Phreatobacter oligotrophus: one gene and its partner. The protein of the gene in region 1 interacts with the protein of each later gene in a pairwise test. Links are inferred from orthologs where the notes say so. Each region holds a gene or a part of one and is shown on either strand. Other genes may lie near its edges. The genes, in order: C8P69_RS05425 and C8P69_RS02145.

Region 1 (3,834 bases):
CGGGGCCGGGGCCGGGGCCGCAGCCTTGGGCGCCTCGGACTTGGCCGGGGCAGCAGCGGCGGCGCCGCCTTCGGTGATCTGGCCGAGCAGGGCGGCGACGCCCACCGTCGTGCCGGAATCGGCGATGATCTCAGCGAGCGTGCCGGAGGCGGGCGCGTTGACCTCGAGCGTGACCTTGTCGGTCTCCAGCTCCACCAGCGGCTCGTCCTGCTTCACCGCCTCGCCGGGCTTCTTGAACCACTTGGCGACGGTCGCCTCGGAAACGGATTCGCCGAGCGTCGGAACGCGGATTTCGGTGGCCATGATGTCAGTCCCTTGCGGGCCTCTCGTCTCTTGAAAGCGGATGGAGAACCGGCCCGCGGCGCGGGCCGGCCCGTCATGCGAAGGCTTCGTCCAGGAAGGCCTGGAGCTGGGCGTTGTGGCGCGACAGGAGGCCCGTCGCGGTGGCGGCGGAAGCCGGGCGGCCGACATAGCGGGCGCGCTTCGACTTCGAGCCGGCCGTCGTCAGGACCCATTCGAGATAGGGCTCGACGAAGGACCAGCCGCCCATGTTCTTGGGCTCTTCCTGGCACCAGACGACCTCGGCGTTCTTGAAGCGGCCGATCTCGCCCGCCAGCGCCTTCAGCGGGAAGGGATAGAGCTGCTCGACGCGCATGATGTAGACGTCGTCGATGCCGCGCTTGATGCGGTCCTCGTAGAGGTCATAGTAGACCTTGCCGGAGCAGACGATGACCCGGCGGATCTTCTTGTCCTCCACCAGCTTCGTCTCCTGACCCGGGAGCACCTGCGCATCGTCCCACAGAACGCGGTGGAACGAGGTGCCGGTGACCAGCTCGTCGAGCCGCGACACGGCGCGCTTGTGGCGCAGCAGCGACTTCGGCGTCATCAGGATCAGCGGCTTGCGGATCTCGCGCTTCAGCTGCCGGCGCAGGATGTGGAAGTAGTTCGCCGGCGTGGTGCAGTTCGCCACCTGCATGTTGTCCTCGGCGCACATCTGCAGGAACCGCTCGAGGCGGGCCGAGGAGTGCTCCGGACCCTGGCCCTCGTAGCCATGCGGCAGCAGGCAGACGAGGCCCGACAGGCGCAGCCACTTGCGCTCGGCCGAGGAGATGAACTGGTCGAACACCACCTGCGCGCCGTTGGCGAAGTCGCCGAACTGGCCTTCCCACAGCGTCAGCGCATTCGGCTCCGCCAGCGAATAGCCATACTCGTAGCCGAGGACAGCCTCCTCCGAGAGCATCGAGTTGATGACCTCGTACTTGGCCTGCCCCTCGGAGACGTTGTTCAGCGGCGTGTAGCGCGCCTCGGTCTCCTGGTCGATCAGCACGGAATGGCGCTGGGAGAAGGTGCCGCGCTCGCAGTCCTGGCCGGACAGGCGGACGCGGTGGCCTTCCTCGACGAGCGAGCCGAAGGCGAGCGCCTCGGCCATGGCCCAGTCGATCCCCTCGCCGGTCTCGATCATCTTGCGACGGTTGTCGAGGAAGCGCTGGATCGTGCGGTGAACGTTGAAGCCCTGCGGCACGCTGGCAATGGCCTGGCCGATGCGGGCAAGCCGCTCCTTCTCGACACCCGAGGCGCCGCGGCGCGGATCATCGTCCGACGACAGGCCGCCCGAGAGGCCGGCCCACTTGCCGTCGAGCCAGTCGGCCTTGTTCGGCTTGTAGGCCTGGCCGGCTTCCATTTCCGCGTCGAGACGCTGGCGCCAGTCGCCCTTCATCTTCTCGACCTCGCCCTCGGTGACGACGCCCTCGGCCACGAGCTTGGCCGAGTACTTGTCGAGGGTGGTCTTGAGGCCGCGGATCTTCTTGTACATGAGCGGCTGGGTGAAGGCCGGCTCGTCGCCCTCGTTGTGACCGAAGCGGCGGTAGCACCACATGTCGATCACGACGGGCTTCTGGAACTTCTGGCGGAACTCGGTCGCGACCTTGGCCGCGAAGACCACCGCCTCCGGATCATCGCCGTTCACGTGGAAGATCGGGGCTTCCACCATCTTCGCCACGTCCGACGGATAGGGCGAGGAGCGCGAGTAGCGCGGATAGGTGGTGAAGCCGATCTGGTTGTTGATGATGAAGTGGATCGAGCCACCGGTGCGGTGACCCTTCAGGCCCGACAGGCCGAAGCACTCGGCCACGACGCCCTGGCCAGCGAAGGCCGCATCGCCATGGATGAGCAGCGGCAGGACGGCCGTGCGGTCCTCGGGCGGACAGCCATGCTGGTCCTGCTTGGCGCGCACCTTGCCGAGCACCACGGGATTGACGATCTCGAGGTGCGACGGGTTCGGGGTGAGCGAGAGGTGCACCTTATTGCCGTCGAACTCGCGGTCCGACGAGGCGCCGAGGTGGTACTTCACGTCGCCCGAGCCTTCCACGTCGTCGGGGGCGAAGGAGCCGCCCTTGAACTCGTGGAACAGCGCGCGGTGCGGCTTGCCCATGACCTGGGTGAGGGTGTTGAGGCGGCCGCGATGGGCCATGCCGAGCACGATCTCGCGGACGCCGAGCTGGCCGCCGCGCTTGATGATCTGCTCCAGCGCCGGGATCATGCTTTCGCCGCCGTCGAGGCCGAAGCGCTTGGTGCCGGTGTAGCGCAGGTCGAGGAACTTCTCGAAGCCCTCGGCCTCCACCAGCTTCTGCAGGATGGCGCGCTTGCCCTCCTTGGTGAAGGCGATTTCCTTGTCCGGACCCTCGATGCGCTCCTGGATCCACGCCTTCTGGGCGGGATCGGTGATGTGCATGAACTCGACGCCGATGGTCTGGCAGTAGGTGCGCTCGAGGATGGCGACCATCTCGCGCAGCGTCGCGAATTCGAGGCCGAGCACCTTGTCGATGAAGATCTTGCGGTCGTAGTCGGCCTCGGTGAAGCCGTAGGAGCGCGGATCGAGCTCCTCGTGGGTCTTCGGCGGATCGAGGCCGATCGGGTCGAGATTGGCGTGCAGGTGGCCGCGCATGCGGTAGGCGCGGATGAGCATCAGCGCGCGGACGGAATCGCGCGTGGCCTGCTGCACCTGCTCGGCGGTGATCTCGGCGCCCTTGGCCTTGTCGGCGGCCTTGGCCTTCAGCTTGTCGCCGATGGCCTTCTCGACCTGCGCCCAGTTGCCGTCCATGGCGGAGATGAGCTCGCCATTGGCGGCGATCGGCCAGTTCGGCTTCGACCAGGACGGGCCCTCCGCGTTCTTCACAACGTCCTTGCGGTCGTCGCCGAGCGAGGAGAAGAAAGCCTGCCATTGCGCGTCAACGGAGGCCGGATCGGCCTCGTAACGGGCGTAGAGGTCCTCGATATAGGCGGCGTTGCCGCCATAGAGGAAGGACGTGAGCGCGATGGTCTCGTCTTGGCGTGCCATGGTCGGTTCCTGCAGCTTCGGGATCGCCGATGCGATCCGGGTCCGCGCTGTCATGCGGGGCGTCACTGGACGCCGGGTCGGTGGCGGAAATCGGCCCTGATCGGGCCGATTTCCGGAATCGGTCGGATCAACGCTTCTTGAGAACGTCGACCAGCGTCTTGCCGAGGCGGGCCGGCGACGGCGACACGCGGATGCCCGCGGCCTCCATGGCGGCGATCTTGTCCTCGGCGCCGCCCTTGCCGCCCGAGATGATCGCGCCGGCATGGCCCATGCGGCGGCCCGGAGGCGCCGTGCGGCCGGCGATGAAGCCGACCATCGGCTTCTTCCGGCCGCGCTTGGCCTCGTCCTTGATGAACTGGGCAGCCTCTTCCTCGGCCGAGCCGCCGATCTCGCCGATCATGATGATCGACTCGGTCTTCGGGTCGGCGAGGAACATCTCCAGCATGTCGATGTACTCGGTGCCCTTGACCGGGTCGCCGCCGATGCCGACGGCGGTC
Region 2 (3,233 bases), on another replicon or contig:
TGACGCCATGAGACCGTCTGACCGACTCTTCCAGATCATCCAGATCCTGCGCCGCTCGCGCCGGCCGCTGACGGCCGAGGCCATCGCTGCCGAGCTCGAGACATCGAAGCGCACGATCTATCGCGACATCTCGACCCTGATCGGCCAGCGCGTGCCGATCCGGGGCGAAGCCGGCCTTGGCTACATCCTGGAGGGCGGCTTCGACCTGCCGCCCCTCATGCTGACATCGGACGAACTGGAGGCCGCGGCCCTCGGCGCCCGCTGGGTGCAGTCGCGCGGCGATCCGGCCTTGTCGCGGGCCGCCGCCGATCTCATCGCCAAGCTCGCCGCCATCGTGCCGGAAAAGCTGCGCGACGTGGCGCTCGATCCCGTCTCCCGCACCGGGCCGGCCTGGGAGCCGACCGAGGACCGCATCGACCTCGCCAAGGTCCGCGGCTGGATCCACGAGGGCAAGAAGATCGCGCTCGGCTACAATGACGAGCAGGGCAGGGCGACCGAGCGCATCACCTGGCCGGTGGCGGTCGGCTATTTCGACAGCGTCCGCCACCTCATCGCCTGGTGCGAGCTGCGCCGCGACTTCCGCTCCTTCCGCACCGACCGCATCGCCTCGGCGACCTTCCTGGAGGAGCGCTACCCCGAGCGTCCGAGCGTGCTCCGGGCCCGGTGGCGCAAGACGATCAAGGAGAACTAGGTCAGCCCCCCGCGGCCTCCAGCGCGGCGCTGGCCTCGAGCCAGGCCTCCTCGGCCTCGGCGAGCTGCTTTTCGCGAAGCCCGCGGGTCTTCGCGGCCTGGGCGGCGCTGTCGGGATGGGCCTCGAAATAGCCGGGCTGGGCGAGGATGCGGTCGATCTTGTCGATGTCCGCCCGCAGCTTCTCCATCGTCGCCTCGACCTCGGCGACGCGTTTCGCCAGCGCCTTGGTCTCGCCGCGCGGTGTGGCCTGCGGCTTCGGGGCGGCGGGTTTCTCGGGCTTGTCGCCGGCAGGGGCGGGGCCCGACAGCACGATCTTGCGGTAGTCGTCGAGGTCGCCGTCGAAGGGTTGCACTGTGCCGTCGCGCACCAGCCAGAGCCGGTCGACGGTTGCCTCCAGCAGGTGCCGATCGTGCGAAACGATCATCACCGCGCCGGCATAGCCGTTCAGCGCCTCGACCAGGGCGGCGCGGCTGTCGATGTCCAGGTGGTTCGTCGGCTCGTCGAGGATGAGCAGGTTCGGCCCGTCGAAGACGGCGATGGCGAAGAGCAGGCGCGCCTTCTCGCCACCCGAGAGCGACGAGACCTTCGTGTCGGAGCGCTCGCCGGAAAAGCCGGCACGGGCGCAGGCCGCCCGCACCTTCGCCTCCGGCTCGTCCGGCATGAGGCGGCGCAGGTGCTGGTAGACGCTTTCGGCCGGGCGCAATTCGTCGAGCTGGTGCTGGGCGAAATAGGCGATCTTCAGCTTGTCGGCGCGGACCAGCCGCCCGGCCATCGGCTTCAGGCGGTCGGAGATGAGCTTGAGGAAGGTCGACTTGCCGTTGCCGTTGGCGCCGAGCAGACCGATCCGATCGTCGTCGTCGATGCGCAGGTCCAGCCGCCGGAGGATCGGCTGTCCCTCGGCATAACCGACCGACGCCCCCTCCATGGTGATGATGGGCGGCGAGGCCTTGCGCTGCGGCTCCGGGATGACGAAGGGCGGCACGTCGGTTTCGACGATGGTCGTGACCGTCTCCATCTTCTCCAGCATCTTCAGGCGCGACTGCGCCTGCCGTGCCTTGGTCGCCTTGGCGCGGAAGCGGTCGACGAAGCTCTGGAGATGGGCGCGCTTGTCCTCCTGCTTCTTCGCCGCCTTCTCGCGCACCGCGATCTCGATGGCGCGGGACTTGGCGAAGGTCGTGTAGGAGCCCTTCCAGAGCTGCAGCTTGCCCTGGTCGAGATGCAGGATGTGCTCGACGGAGGCGTCCAGCAGGTCACGGTCGTGGCTGATGAGCAGGACGCTGTGCGGATAGCGCGCGAGATAGTCCTGCAGCCAGAGCGTGCCTTCGAGGTCGAGATAGTTCGTCGGTTCGTCCAGCAGCAGCAGGTCCGGCGCGGTGAAAAGCACGGCCGCGAGCGCGACGCGCATCCGCCATCCGCCGGAGAAATCCGAGCAGGGGCGGGCCTGCGCCGCCGTGTCGAAGCCGAGGCCGGCGAGGATCGAGGCCGCTCGCGCCGGCGCCGAATGGGCGTCGATGTCGACGAGCCGCGTCTGGATCTCGGCGATGCGCTGCGGATCGGTCGCGGTCTCGGCCTCCTTCAGGAGCGCGGCGCGCTCCTTGTCGGCCTTCAGCACGAACTCCAGAAGGGAATCCGGCCCGCCCGGCGCTTCCTGCGCCACGCCGCCCATCCGCGCCCGCGACGGCAGCTTGATCGTGCCGGAATCGGCGCCGAGCTCGCCCTGGATGACCTTGAACAGCGTCGACTTGCCGGTGCCGTTGCGGCCGAGGAAGCCGATGCGCGCATCCGGCGGCAGCATCACCGAGGCATTGTCGATGAGCACGCGGCCGGCCACCCGCACGGTCAGGTCGTTGATCTGCAGCATGGAGGGCTTTTGGCCGAGCGGGCCATGCGATGCAAGGGCGAGACGGCGGGGTAGGGAATAGACCCCTCACCCTTCCCTCTCCCCGCACGCGGGGAGAGGGGGGCCACAACGTCGCGCCACATCATGAGGCGTCATGCCAGGCACACACGTGGTCGCCGCACACGCAACGCCTTTGCCCCCTCTCCCCGCTGGCGGGGAGAGGGAAGGGGGAGGGGCCAGGTGTAGTCGCGGCGGCAGCGGCCGGCGCCCTGTTCAAGGCCAAGATTCTGGAGGCGTGACCATCCTGGAGCCGTGACGATCCTGGAGGCCTGACGCGCCCTGAAACGGACGAGGCCCGCCACCGATACATCCTCGGTGACGGGCCCGTACCCGCGCGAGCCGGGTTGGGTGGGGCGTCGGAAGGCCCGCGCGACTACTCGAAGCGGGTCAGCGGCAGATGCGGACCCAGCGAACCTCGGGGCCCCAGGGCGTGTCGACCCAGCGGCGCTCCCGCCAGCAGGCCGGCGCCACATAGGCGGGGCGGTAGGGACGATAGAAGCCGTAGGGCGGCGGCGGCGGACGGTGCCAGTGCGGGCGATCCCAGCCCGGGCGGCCCCAATAGGGGGGCGGGCCACCCCACTGGACCGGCGTGGCACCGAAGCCGATGCCGATCGAGACCTGGGCCTTGGCATCGTTGGGCGT

What was found.
Region 2: the proteins of C8P69_RS05425 (region 1) and C8P69_RS02145 interact in binary tests that used the Escherichia coli proteins (3 or more experiments, as listed by UniProt). The link is inferred for Phreatobacter oligotrophus from one-to-one orthologs.

Annotation. Positions count from the first base shown.
Region 1 is NZ_PZZL01000002.1:303,722-307,555, reverse strand. What follows is about bases 177-3,701. They hold C8P69_RS05425 (2-oxoglutarate dehydrogenase E1 component), read right to left. Parts: upstream 3,338-3,701; coding sequence 377-3,337; downstream 177-376. Other genes in these bases: sucD (succinate--CoA ligase subunit alpha), read right to left, coding at 3,465-3,701; odhB (2-oxoglutarate dehydrogenase complex dihydrolipoyllysine-residue succinyltransferase), read right to left, coding at 177-303. In the rest of the region: more of odhB, read right to left, coding at 1-176; more of sucD, read right to left, coding at 3,702-3,834. UniProt on the Escherichia coli protein: E1 component of the 2-oxoglutarate dehydrogenase (OGDH) complex which catalyzes the decarboxylation of 2-oxoglutarate, the first step in the conversion of 2-oxoglutarate to succinyl-CoA and CO(2).
Region 2 is NZ_PZZL01000001.1:439,173-442,405, forward strand. What follows is about bases 123-3,046. They hold C8P69_RS02145 (ABC-F family ATP-binding cassette domain-containing protein), read right to left. Parts: upstream 2,553-3,046; coding sequence 693-2,552; downstream 123-692. Other genes in these bases: C8P69_RS02140 (helix-turn-helix transcriptional regulator), read left to right, coding at 123-691; C8P69_RS02150 (hypothetical protein), read right to left, coding at 2,979-3,046. In the rest of the region: more of C8P69_RS02140, read left to right, coding at 8-122; more of C8P69_RS02150, read right to left, coding at 3,047-3,233. UniProt on the Escherichia coli protein: Genetic data indicate it may be involved in ribosome assembly or function.